4 regions of the Undibacterium sp. Ji83W genome follow, and region 4 is predicted to be linked to each of the others. Evidence: predicted binding sites of a transcription regulator. Region 4 holds the regulator's gene; each other region holds the start of a gene.

Region 1 (3,168 bases), on a different contig from region 4:
AAGCAATCCTGACAAGAGTCGGTTCATAAATAAGCAATAGTCATTGATAGACTGTAAGTGTATGTCATGCAGCCGTGCAACACAATTACGAACAAATTAGCATTTGTAACAAAAAAAGCGGGGTTACCCCCGCTTTTTTGTGCTTTTACCCTGATTACAGAGAGTAATTACAGAGAATAGTACATGTCAAATTCGACAGGGTGAGTTGTCATGCGATAGCGTTGTACTTCTTGCATTTTCAAATCAATGTAGGCATCGATCATGCTGTCGCTGAATACACCACCACGTGTCAGGAACTCGCGGTCTTTGTTCAATGCATCCAGTGCTTCTTCCAAAGAAGCGCACACTGTTGGGATCAATGCATCTTCTTCTGGTGGCAAATGGTACAGATCTTTGCTGGCTGCTTCGCCAGGATGGATCTTGTTCTGTACGCCATCCAGACCTGCCATCATCAGTGCAGAGAAGCACAGGTATGGGTTAGCCAGTGGATCAGGGAAACGTGTTTCAATACGACGACCTTTTGGATTGGCAACGTAAGGAATACGGATGGAAGCAGAACGGTTACGTGCAGAGTAAGCCAGTTTTACTGGAGCTTCATAACCTGGAACCAGACGCTTGTAAGAGTTGGTACCTGGATTAGTGATCGCATTCAATGCTTTGGCATGCTTGATGATACCGCCGATGTAGTACAGGGCGAAATCAGACAAACCAGCATAGCCGTCGCCAGCAAACAGGTTTTTGCCATCTTTCCAGATGGATTGATGTACGTGCATGCCAGAACCGTTGTCGCCAACGATAGGCTTAGGCATGAAAGTCGCTGTCTTGCCGTAGGTATGGGCAACATTCCAGACTACGTATTTCAGGTTTTGTGTCCAGTCGGCGCGCTCTACCAGCGTAGAGAACTTGGTACCGATCTCATTTTGACCAGCGCCAGCCACTTCATGGTGATGCACTTCAACCGGGATACCCAGGGATTCCAGGATCAGGCACATTTCAGAACGCATGTCCTGAAAGCTGTCGACTGGAGGAACCGGGAAGTAACCGCCTTTAACCGTAGGACGATGGCCAGTATTGCCGCCTTCCAGTTTTTCGCCTGTAGTCCAGGAAGCTTCGTCAGAATCAATCTTGACGAAGCAGCCAGACATGTCCACTTTCCAGCGTACGCTGTCGAAAATGAAGAATTCTGGTTCCGGGCCAAAGTAAGCTGTATCACCAATGCCAGATGATTTCAAATACGCTTCAGCACGTTTCGCGATGGAACGTGGATCGCGGTCATAGCCCTTGCCATCAGATGGCTCGATCACGTCACATTGCATGAACAATGTGGTTTCTTCAAAGAAAGGATCAATATTGGCAGTAGATGGATCAGGCATCAACAACATGTCGGATGCTTCGATACCTTTCCAGCCAGCGATGGACGAGCCGTCGAATGCGTGGCCAGATTCGAATTTATCGATGTCGAACTGGGAAACTGGAACAGTTACGTGCTGTTCTTTGCCTCGGGTATCAGCAAAGCGAAAATCAACGAATTTGACTTCGTTATCTTTCGCCATTTTCAAGACTTCTGCGGCTGTCATTGCCATGTGAAACTCCTCTGAGAGCTAAAAAATAAATTCGGAAATTGCTGAGTGCTGCGCCTGCCAGTTTTGCGTAATATTGACCAACAGACAATCCTTGTCTTATTGCCCTTATTTACAACTTACCAACAACATTTACCCGGCGGCTCAACTCACCGGGGATAATAGCAGAAACCATGCCATCATCCAGATCAGTCATATATAAATCCGAAATTTGTTAAATGCTTGTTTTTGTGGCGTTTTCTTGTCGAAAGTAGAAACGACATAGGATTATGCCAAATCATGTAACGCACCAAAATAATGCGCACTACGTAAAAATTACTATTTTGGTGCAAATTTTAAAGAAAATCATTATTTTGCATAATTTTGGTGCGCTTTTCAGGTGCGGCAAAAAAAACGATTTGTTAGCAACAGCCTTTCATATTGCCACCATGCAAAATAAACAAGCTTGATCAAAATCAACTTTTGCCCGCATAGATCAATATCAAATTGGTGCTCATTTAGACTATCGCATCTTTGCCAGGTTCGTCACGCATCGCCCCAAGGATCTTGTACAGAATCTATAACAACCAGAACCAGAACCTGCCATTGAATACTTTATCCCCATATTTATTATGCTGCCCCACCCCTGCCCGCGAAAGCCGCTTGTGCTTACCGCCCTGAGTTTTGTTCTGGCCATACTGGCAAGCACTGCTCTCACACTAAAACTGGTCAAGTTGCTGCAAGAAGCGCTTGAACAAAAACAACGCCTCAAAAAAATCATCTGCTGGCAACGTGCGAAACGCAGACATGTAGAAGAAGACTTGCGCATTGCCGCCATTGCCTTTGAGGCGCAGGAAGGCATGGTTATCACCGACCAACACCGTACCATCTTACGTGTCAACCTTGCCTTCACCCGCATCACTGGCTATAACCGGGAAGAAGCTCTGGGCAAACAAACCAGCCTGCTCAAATCTGGCCTGCACGGCACTGCGTATTATGAAGACATGAGCAAACAACTTGACACCAACGCCTATTGGCAAGGCGAAATCTGGAATCGCAGAAAAAATGGCGAAGTCTATCCAGAATGGCTAACCATTACCGCAGTCAAGAACCCAAGCGGCAAAGTCATCAACTATGTCGCCACCATGCTCGACATCACCCAAAGAAAAGCTGCTGAAGCAAAGCTGGAACATCTGGCCTATCACGACCCGCTGACCGGCCTGGCAAACCGCAGGCTATTGATAGATCGCCTGCAACACAGCCTGCTGGCAAAGAGCCGCAGTAACCTGTATGGCGCAATACTGTTTCTTGACCTCGATAATTTCAAAACCATCAATGACAGTAGCGGCCACGGCAAAGGCGACATGCTCTTGCAAGTTGCCGCAAAACGCCTGGCCCACAGCATACGCAAGGGCGACACCCTGGCACGCTATGGTGGTGATGAGTTTGTGCTGTTACTCGAAGAACTCGGCGACAACATCCGCGAAACTGCCATAGAAACACAAATGATCGCCACCAAGATCCTCGCAGACCTGGCTGCAGCCTACGATCTTGATCATGCCGAATTCCACAGCAGCGCCAGCATAGGCATCACCCTGTTTGACAAACA
Region 2 (3,168 bases), on a different contig from region 4:
TATGATCCTGACCGGAGTGCAGAACAGATATTTGCCGAATATCAGGCATACGACGAGAAATATGCGCGTCAACATCAGGATACATGGCAGGTATTCAGTAACGACAGAAATCCACAGCGCAGAATAAAAGTTGCTTATGTTTCCCCCGATTTTCGCCGGCATTCAGTGCAATATTTTCTTGAGCCTTTACTTGCGCATCATGACAGGCAGGCTTTTGAATTATTTGCCTACGCCGAATTAAAATATGAAGATGAAGTCAGTGCGCGCTATAAAAGCTACATTGATCACTGGATACCTACTGCTGGTTTATCTGATACTGCCCTGACAGAGCGCATACGAGCTGATGGCATTGACATCCTGATTGATCTTGCTGGTCATACCGGAAGTAATCGCTTACAGGTTTTTGCCCGCAAGCCAGCGCCAATACAGATTTCCTGGTTAGGTTATGGGTATACAACCGGTTTGAAAGCAATTGATTATTTCTTGACGGATGATACTTGTGCACCGTCCGGGGCTGAAGCCGTTTTTGCAGAGAAACTCTGGCGTCTGGAGACACCATCATTTGCATATCGTCCGGCGGATGGTATGGGGGAGGTGAGTTCGCTGCCAGCGCTGAAAAATGGATATGTCACTTTAGGAACACTCACCAGATCAGTCAGGCTTAACCATCTCACCATACGTGCCTGGGCGGCCATCTTGAAAAGAATAGATGGTGCCAAATTATTGATCAATAGCGGAAATTTTAAAAATGCTGATTTGCGACTGGATCTTGAAGAAAAATTTGCCGCATTTGGTATAGACAAGTCCCGCCTGGAAATTGGCTATGACACCCCACCCTGGAATACTTTGAGAAAGATTGATATAGGCCTGGACTGTTTTCCGCACAATTCCGGCACGACGCTGTTTGAGACTTTGTATATGGGGATTCCTTATGTGACGCTGGCGGGACGGCCTAGTGTCGGCTTGTTGGGAAGTTCAATTCTGAAAGGCGTTAATCATCCTGAATGGATAGCGCAAACCGAAGAGGAATACATCAATAAAGTTGTAGAGCTTGCCAGCAATATTGATGCACTTTCGCAAGTGCGTGACAATTTGCGAGAAGAAATGAAACAGAGCAAGTTAATGGACGAAGCAGGGTTTGCGGCCAAAGTAGATATAGCTTTGCGTACCATGTGGACTAAATGGTGCGAAGAGACGAATTTACATCGGACTGGAACGTAAATTCTTACGGTGAAAACGGTTTGCTTAAATCTATGCGTCTTTTAAACCAGGCGAGCCTGTAAAAATATATGCGATGTCTGCCTGACATCGCTTTTGGTTCTCAGATTTAAATCCTGTATGACGGTTTAGCAGCCGCCCTGGCCCGGTTTCAGACCGCGAATCGGATCACAAACAGTGCCAGTGTTTGTCCACATCATATTGCTTTGACCAGAAGAAATCACTGGTGTCAATATAATGCTTAACGCTGTCCCTGTAGTGGTAGTTGCGCTAGTCGTAGTTTGCGTAATAACACCTGCATTTGAAATTGTAGGCGCGTTATTAGTCAAAAATTTTGATGTGATAACAGTGGGAATGGAATTACTTCCCATGACTGTGCAGTTTGTCCAGCTATTTTCATTTTGGTAGCAAATGGACAGCTCTTTTTTCAAGCTATTGAGTTCAGATATGGCGCCAGACGCACGTGTACGGGAAACATAGTCAGAATATTGTGGGATGGCGATTGCTGCCAGAATACCAATAATGGCGACCACTATCATCAATTCTATTAGCGTAAAGCCTTGCTGAATTTTTTTTGAATATCTTTGCATTTCTCTCTCCCCAGCGGCAAAAAACAGTTTAGTTATGAGTTAGAGGCAAATTTTGTGCCAATCACACAATTGCTCTCAGAATTGTCGGTTTTACGCCAATGCTGGATGGTTATAGCTGCAATTGTTTTCAACATTGAAGCTTGTAATTGTTAAGCTGGTTGATGCGCAGTAAATACCAGGCTGTACAGTGATAAGAGATTGAAAACCGTGCAATAGCAGTCAAGTGCTTTGACTTTGATAGGAGAAATTTGAGATTGCTCAGGGCAGCTAAATGCGCACATGTATCTACCACATTCAAATTAATGAACGCTTGGCATCAGCCACGATATTTCTTGATATTTTGACTCTATCTGTGAAGAAATGCTGCAAAGATAAATTTTAGTGACAAAAAACGTCAATTAAATACAAAAATTTGCACTTGTTTCGAAATTGTTACACTTTAGGTCAATGTTTTTTTAATAATGCAGATAAAACAAAATATATGTTGCTAAAGCAACTTATCGAGTGTAAGCCGGGCCTAGAACCCGAGCGCACTACCATCTGGATTGCGCGGGTCAGAATAACCGGCAAATCCTTGTGGCACGATTTGTATGGTCTGGGTTTTGCCCAGGGAGGCAGTGGGGCGCAATACCTGGCCTTTTTGTTCCAGTAGGCGCAAGGTGTCCATGCTGATGCCTTTTTCAAAGCGCAACTGATCCGGCATCCATTGCTGGTGTATGCGTGGCGAAATGGTGGCTTCTGCCACGTTCATGTCATGGTCTATGACGTTCAATATGGTTTGCAAGGTCGTCGTGATAATGCGGCTGCCACCAGGGCTGCCGGTCACCAGGAAGGGCTTGCCGTCCTTGAGCACTATCGTGGGTGACATCGAACTTAAAGGCCGCTTCCAGCCCTGTACGGCGTTGGCATCGCCACCCAGCAAGCCAAAGGCATTTGGTACACCAGCCTTGACCGAGAAATCGTCCATTTCATTGTTCAGAACGATGCCTGTGCCAGTGGCAACGATGCCGCTGCCAAAGTTCAGGTTCAGGGTGTAGGTGGTGGCGACAACGTTGCCGAATTTGTCGGCCACGCTGTAATGTGTGGTCTGGTCGCTTTCATAAGGCAAGGGTTTGCCGGGTTTGATTTCGGCGGAAGGTGTGGCGCGGTCTGGCTGGATTTTTTTGACCAGTTCATCCGCATAAGCGCGTGAAGTCAGGCCCTTGAGCGGTACCTTGTAATAATCAGGGTCGCCCAGGAATTCAGAACGGTCAGCATAGGCCAGTTTCATCACCTCGCTGAGCTGATGCAGGGTCTGCGCGCTGTTGGCACCTTGCTCTTTCAAGGGATAGTGTTCCAGCATGTTCAGCATCTGTATGAT
Region 3 (3,168 bases), on a different contig from region 4:
CTTGTATCTTTTCATAAGATGTCTGGCGTGCAGCGGCACTTGCCATTACTGTGGCCAAAGTAGCCACAAGGACATGGATTCATGGCTGCAATTAATTGAAAGCGTGCCGGGAAGTCAGCCTGTCTTGCCGCACGAGAAATGGTGATGTGACCAGATTCCAGCGGTTCACGTAAAACTTCCAGCACTTTTCTATCGAACTCGGGTAATTCATCGAGAAAAAGGACGCCACGATGTGCGAGCGAAATTTCACCCGGTCTTGGTGTACCTCCACCCCCAACTAATGCTACCGCAGACGCCGTATGATGAGGCGATCGGTAAGGGCGTGCCTTCCATTTCTCTATGGAAAAGCCTGAAGTCAGGGATTGTACTGCTGCTGATTCCAGTGCCTCCTGATCTGTCATGGTAGGCAAAATGCCTGGGAAGCGGGCGGCCAGCATTGATTTTCCGGTGCCAGGCGGCCCCATCAACAAGACTGAATGCGATCCTGCTGCGGCCACTTCCAGAGCCCGTTTGGCTTGTAACTGGCCTTTGACTTCGGCAAAGTCGGCATATTTGGGGCGGCTGGGTTTGGAACTGGGTCTGTGACGCACCAGTCTTTGTTCGCCATCTACACCAGCAAAGTGAGCGCATACCTGTAGCAGTGAATCTGCAGGATAAATAGCAGCATCGCTGACTAGCGCGGCTTCATCTGCGTTCGCGCGCGGCAAGATGAAGGCGGGTTCCTGTTCAGTATGTTGCAGGCTTTTGCAAATCGCAAATGTCATGGCCAGCGCGCCACGTATCGGCCGCAGTTCGCCCGACAGCGAGAGTTCACCAGCAAATTCATATTGTTCCAGCGCGTCTCCGGGGATTTGCCCGGATGCAGCCAAAATACCAAGGGCAATTGGCAAATCAAAGCGGCCAGATTCCTTGGGCAAATCAGCGGGTGCCAGGTTTACCGTGATGCGCTTGTTGGGAAATTCAAAGCGTGCGTTCTGCAAGGCGGCCCTGACCCTGTCCTTGGATTCCTTGACTTCGGTTTCTGGCAAGCCGACGATGGTGAAGGCAGGGAGGCCATTCGCCAGATGCACTTCCACAGTCACCTGTGGCGCATCCATACCATTCAGGGCGCGGCTTTTGAGGACGGCTAGTGACATGCGGTCTGAGGCGTGTATGAGGTTTATTGGTCTTTTGGTGGCGTTTCCAGTGCAGCCACTCGGGCTTCCAGGGCTTCGAGCTTGGCGCGGGTCTTGGCCAGGACTTGTGCCTGGATATCAAACTCTTCACGCGTGACCAGGTCCAGCTTGGAAAAACCCTGGCTCATCATGGCTTTGACATTTTTTTCTATGTCCTTGGCAGGTGAGTTTTCCAGTGCCTGGCTGATCTTGGCCTGCATGTCATTAAAGAAATTTTGCTTATCCATTTTAATCCTCTATCTTGTAACTGCACACTTATGGTGCAAATCATGCTTTGCCACTTTTTTGTGCGAAATTGCTCTTGCCCAAAATTGGTGCGCAATATGGCTTTTTCGCTTGCAATTTTACCTACGAAGCAATGATAGCGCATCTTGCCCGAACCACGACTGGTATTGCAGCGCAATATAAAAAACAGACGGGACGCAGAGTTTATCTGGCTGTATGCATATTAATACACTCTGGCTGCCGTGCTGCGTATTCACTTTATTGATGAGATAGCCATGGTTGGCACGACTCCTGCTAACAGGTAAGGGAAATAAGAATTTAAGAGTCTGGCCATGCAAGTAGTAATGAGTGTTGTCATTCAGTGCTGAAAACAGATTCTGTCCAGGGTTCAATCAAATCAAATCTTAATCATTAGGGGGAAGCGCAATGAAAAAATTAGTAATCGCCGCTGCTGTAGCCACAACATTCTTTGGTGGTTTTGCCCAAGCAGAAGATGCCAAGCCAGAAGCCAAGCCAGATAATGAAGTCAGCTTCAACATTGGTGTTGTCAGCGAATACCGCTACCGCGCGATTGCCCAATCACGTCTTGACCCGGCTTTGCAAGGTGGCGCTGATTATGTGAATAACCCTAGCGGCTTTTATGCTGGTACATGGTTGTCCACGATCAAATGGACCAAGGATGCGGGTGGCGGTGGCGATCTTGAATGGGATTTGTATGCCGGTAAAAAAGGCGAGATCACCAAAGATGTTTCTTATGACGTCGGCGTCCTGACTTATGTATACCCATCCAATGGGCTGAACAAGGTTGCTGGTTTTGCTGATGCCAACACGACAGAAATTTACGGCCAGTTAGGCATGGGGCCTGCATATATCAAGTATTCACATTCGGTCACCAACCTGTTCGGCTTTATCGATAGCAAGAACAGTGGTTATCTGGATATTGGCGCAAACATTGAGTTGCCTGAAGGTTATACGCTGGCTTTGCACGCTGGCCATCAAACCATCAAGAACAATGGTGCGTACTCTTATTCCGATTGGAAAATCGGTGTGAATAAAGAGTTTTTTGGTGTGAATTTTGGTATCGCAGCGTTGGGCACGAATGCAGAGAAGAAACTGTATGTCACGCCAGCGGGCAAGTTCACCGGCAAAACTACTTTGGTATTGTCTGCAGTTAAAACATTTTAAAAATTCGAGGCGAGCATGAAACTGATTACTGCAATTATCAAGCCTTTTAAGCTGGATGAAGTCCGCGAGGCCTTATCCACCATAGGCGTACAAGGGATCACCGTGACCGAAGTGAAGGGCTTTGGTCGTCAAAAAGGTCATACTGAACTGTACCGTGGTGCAGAGTATGTGGTTGACTTCCTGCCAAAGACAAAAATTGAAGCTGCCGTGGATGATGCGATTGTTGATCGCGCTATCGAAGCGATAGAAACTGCAGCCCGCACCGGCAAGATTGGTGACGGCAAGATTTTTGTCTATGACTTGCAACAAGTTGTGCGCATTCGTACCGGTGAAACCGGCAACGACGCACTCTGATAGCCTACCAGGGAGTTCACATGAAAAAACTGTTGAAGAACATACTGGCAGGGACCGCGTTGCTGGTCACCGTCGGTTTTACATCTGTAGCATCAGCGCAAGATGCATCGGCTAAAGCTGAACCAGCGGCAGCTTCTGCAGCCGCTGCGACTGCGTCGGCCAGTGCATCAGCACCCGCAGTTGCCCCGGCTTCTGCCTCGGCAACTGCAGTAGTTACACCAGCCTCTGC
Region 4 (3,168 bases):
ACAATAAAAGTAAATTATTTATTTTAAATGTCAGAAACTAGACCTACAAGAAACCATTCACCCAACAAAAAGGACGCCTTCTAGCGTCCTTGTTTTGGATGTCCACAACCCTGTTCGGGTAAGGACTGGGGTCTTATGAAGCCGAGGCCGGATCAGGTATGTGCTTGATGGCGTCGTGCTGATGGTCTTGCATTTTATCTTTATGCTTGATGACCTGGCGATCAAGTTTGTCTACCAGTGCATCGATTGCTGCATACAGATCATGCGCCAGACTTTCAACGTGGATATCTTTACCGCTGATATGCAAATTAATGTCGGCTTTGTGTCGTTTTTCCTTTTCCCGGAGCTTGTCCACCGTCAGGATGACGGCGATATCAATGACCTGGTCGAAATGCCGCCTGATACGTTCTAGTTTGGTATGTACATATTCACGAATTGCAGGAGTTACTTCGACGTGGTGTCCACTGATGGTGAGATTCATACTGTGCTCCTATAGTGATGTTACTTGCTTTAACAATAAGCGCATGGCATTTATTTGCCTTGAGCTAAATCATATATAGCAATTCAAACCGTGATTACAAGGACTGCTTACAAAGATTTACGCAAACTGACTGGGGGGATTTTCAGGGCTTCACGGTATTTGGCAACTGTCCGTCGGGCAATTACCATGCCCTGTTCACCCAGCATGTCTGCAATTTTGCTATCAGAGAGTGGGCTTTTCTGGTCTTCTGCTCCTATCAACTGCTTGATGAGTGCACGTATCGCGGTGGAAGATGCTTCACCCCCTGTTTCCGTCGCGACATGGCTGCCGAAAAAGTACTTCAACTCAAACATGCCATGTGGGGTCAACATGTATTTTTGAGTTGTAACACGTGAGATAGTGCTCTCGTGTAATCCTAGTGTATCAGCAATTTCGCGCAAAACAAGGGGGCGCATGGCAACAGCACCATGCGTGAAAAAATTGCGTTGCCTTTCGACTATCGCTTGTGCAACGCGCAATATGGTCTCGAAGCGTTGCCGCATGTTCTTGATGAGCCAGCGCGCTTCCTGTAGCTGTGCGCCCATGCCTGCTTCGCCGCGGTTTTGTTTCATGATGTTGGCATACATGCTGCTTACCCGCAGCCTGGGCATGACGTCCTGATTCAGCATGACTTGCCAGCCATTGCCCGATTTTCTGACGATGACATCTGGCACCACATAGTCAGATTCATCGGCAGCAAAAGCGATGCCGGGCCTGGGTTTGCACATGCGGATGACAGTTTGTGCATCGCGCAAATCTTCATCATCACAGTCGAGGATTTTCTTGAGTTTGGTGAAATCTCTTTGCGCAAATAAAGTCAGTTGCGTTTCAACAATTTGCAACGCCAGCCTGCGCGTGACAAAAGCGATCTTGGGCAAGCGCCTGATTTGCAATGCCAGGCACTCTGAGGGGCTGCGTGCGCCGACACCAGCCGGGTCAAAGCTTTGCAGCATGTTCAGGGCAAAAGCCAGCTCTTCTGGTTCTACACAAAGTTCCAGTGGCAAACTGGCATGTATTTCATCCAGTGTTTCAGTCAGGTAACCATTGCTGTCCAGCGCATCTATCATCAGCTCGACCAGGGCGCGGTCACGTGGTTCGCGCAGGTTCAGGCGCATCTGTTCCAGCAAGTGTTCACGCAGGGTGACATGGGCTGCGCCCAGTTGCGGGCGGCCATCTTCATCATCGCCTGATTTGCTGCCATGCTGCACGTCATCAAAGCCCCAGTCTTCTTCACTGGAGGTAGTGCTGTCATTGCTGATGACGGTTTCAGCATCAGCCGCCACTGGTTCAGCAGCCCTGTCACTGTCTTCTCTTGCTGCGGGTGCTTCCATGCCGGCATCGGCAGAAGTGCTGCTGGTATTGATGGCACCGTCGGCCAGCAGGCGCACGGCGTGGTCGAGCGGATCATCGACGCGTTCCAGCATGGGATTGTCAGTCAGCAGCGTCTCCAGCTCCTGATGCAATTCCAAAGTCGATAACTGCAATAATCGTATTGATTGCTGCAATTGCGGCGTCAAGGCCAGATGTTGTGAGGTACGTAGTTGCAGGCTTTGTTTCATGATGATTCCCGTCACATCCGGAAATGTTCTCCGAGATAAACGCGACGTACAGATTCATTTTGTATGATGTCGTCAGGCTTGCCACTGGCAAGTACCGCGCCTTGATTAATGATGTAAGCGTGATCACAGATACCCAGGGTCTCGCGCACATTATGGTCCGTGATCAACACGCCTATGCCGCGTTCCTTGAGGAAGCGCACAATGCGCTGGATCTCGATCACGGCAATCGGGTCAACACCAGCAAAGGGTTCATCCAGCAACACAAAGCGGGGGTTGGTGGCCAGAGCGCGGGCAATCTCTACCCGGCGGCGTTCGCCACCTGAAAGTGACAGCGCCTGGCTCTCGCGTATTTTTTCTATCTGCAAATCTGCCAGCAGAGCATTGAGCCTTTGCTCAATTTTCTTGGCACCAAGATATTTGCCTTCGCTGTCTTTTTGCAATTCGAGTACGGCGCGGATATTGTCTTCCACCGTCAGCTTGCGAAATACCGAAGCTTCTTGCGGCAGATAAGACAAACCCAGTACCGCCCGCTCATGGATAGGCAGTTGTGAAATATTCACATCATCAATCGTGATATCCCCGGCGTCGGAAGGTACCAGTCCAACGATCATGTAAAACGAGGTGGTCTTGCCTGCGCCATTCGGCCCCAGCAAACCCACTACTTCACCGCTTTTCAGTAGCAGGGAAACATCGCGCACCACCTGGCGCGCGCCATAGCGCTTTTGCAGGCCCTTGACGAGCAAGGTGCTGCTGGACTGTACTGTCATCTTAATTAGCCTGTTTTTCTGGTTTTGGTTGCAAGATGATTTTCAGGCTGCCAGAACCATCCACATGCTGGCCACTGGTCGAGTTGGTGCCGATGAAAAAGTCATTCTTGCTATCGTAAGACAGGTATTCGCCTTCTTGTTCCTGGGTGACACGCTTGCCTTCCAGGTAGCGCACCTTGGCCTTGGAAATGAATTTGACGATTTCTGTACTTTGATTGTATTCGGCACGGTCAGCTTCGCCATCTACCCACAGATCAGGGCCGCCATCACGTTTTTGGCGGAAGCTGACCTTGCGGTTACTGCCGCCAGTCAGGACGACAAA

Evidence for each region. The regulator sigma-54, encoded in region 4, starts transcription at its own class of promoters, with help from an activator protein. The targets are predictions, from matches to a motif close to TGGCANGNAANCTGCTTT.
Region 1: the regulator sigma-54 is predicted to act here: its motif matches at 1,742-1,759, upstream of glnA (type I glutamate--ammonia ligase).
Region 2: the regulator sigma-54 is predicted to act here: its motif matches at 1,851-1,868, upstream of ACO0LD_RS30305 (pilin).
Region 3: the regulator sigma-54 is predicted to act here: its motif matches at 1,681-1,698, upstream of ACO0LD_RS14465 (TorF family putative porin).

What each region holds. Positions count from the first base shown of each region.
Region 1 is NZ_JBMPOZ010000031.1:11,803-14,970, forward strand. Features, by position in the region: gene ACO0LD_RS29535 (DUF4124 domain-containing protein) at 1-27, opposite strand, end outside; gene glnA (type I glutamate--ammonia ligase) at 168-1,583, opposite strand; gene ACO0LD_RS29545 (putative bifunctional diguanylate cyclase/phosphodiesterase) at 2,225-3,168, shown strand, end outside.
Region 2 is NZ_JBMPOZ010000035.1:28,216-31,383, forward strand. Features, by position in the region: gene ACO0LD_RS30300 (tetratricopeptide repeat protein) at 1-1,221, shown strand, start outside; gene ACO0LD_RS30305 (pilin) at 1,347-1,808, opposite strand; gene ggt (gamma-glutamyltransferase) at 2,326-3,168, opposite strand, start outside.
Region 3 is NZ_JBMPOZ010000007.1:269,940-273,107, reverse strand. Features, by position in the region: partial or broken gene ACO0LD_RS14475 (YifB family Mg chelatase-like AAA ATPase) at 15-1,136, opposite strand; gene ACO0LD_RS14470 (accessory factor UbiK family protein) at 1,160-1,402, opposite strand; gene ACO0LD_RS14465 (TorF family putative porin) at 1,827-2,585, shown strand; gene ACO0LD_RS14460 (P-II family nitrogen regulator) at 2,601-2,939, shown strand; gene ACO0LD_RS14455 (ammonium transporter) at 2,960-3,168, shown strand, end outside.
Region 4 is NZ_JBMPOZ010000034.1:34,513-37,680, reverse strand. Features, by position in the region: gene hpf (ribosome hibernation-promoting factor, HPF/YfiA family) at 134-481, opposite strand; gene ACO0LD_RS30175 (RNA polymerase factor sigma-54) at 589-2,079, opposite strand; gene lptB (LPS export ABC transporter ATP-binding protein) at 2,091-2,846, opposite strand; gene lptA (lipopolysaccharide transport periplasmic protein LptA) at 2,848-3,168, opposite strand, start outside.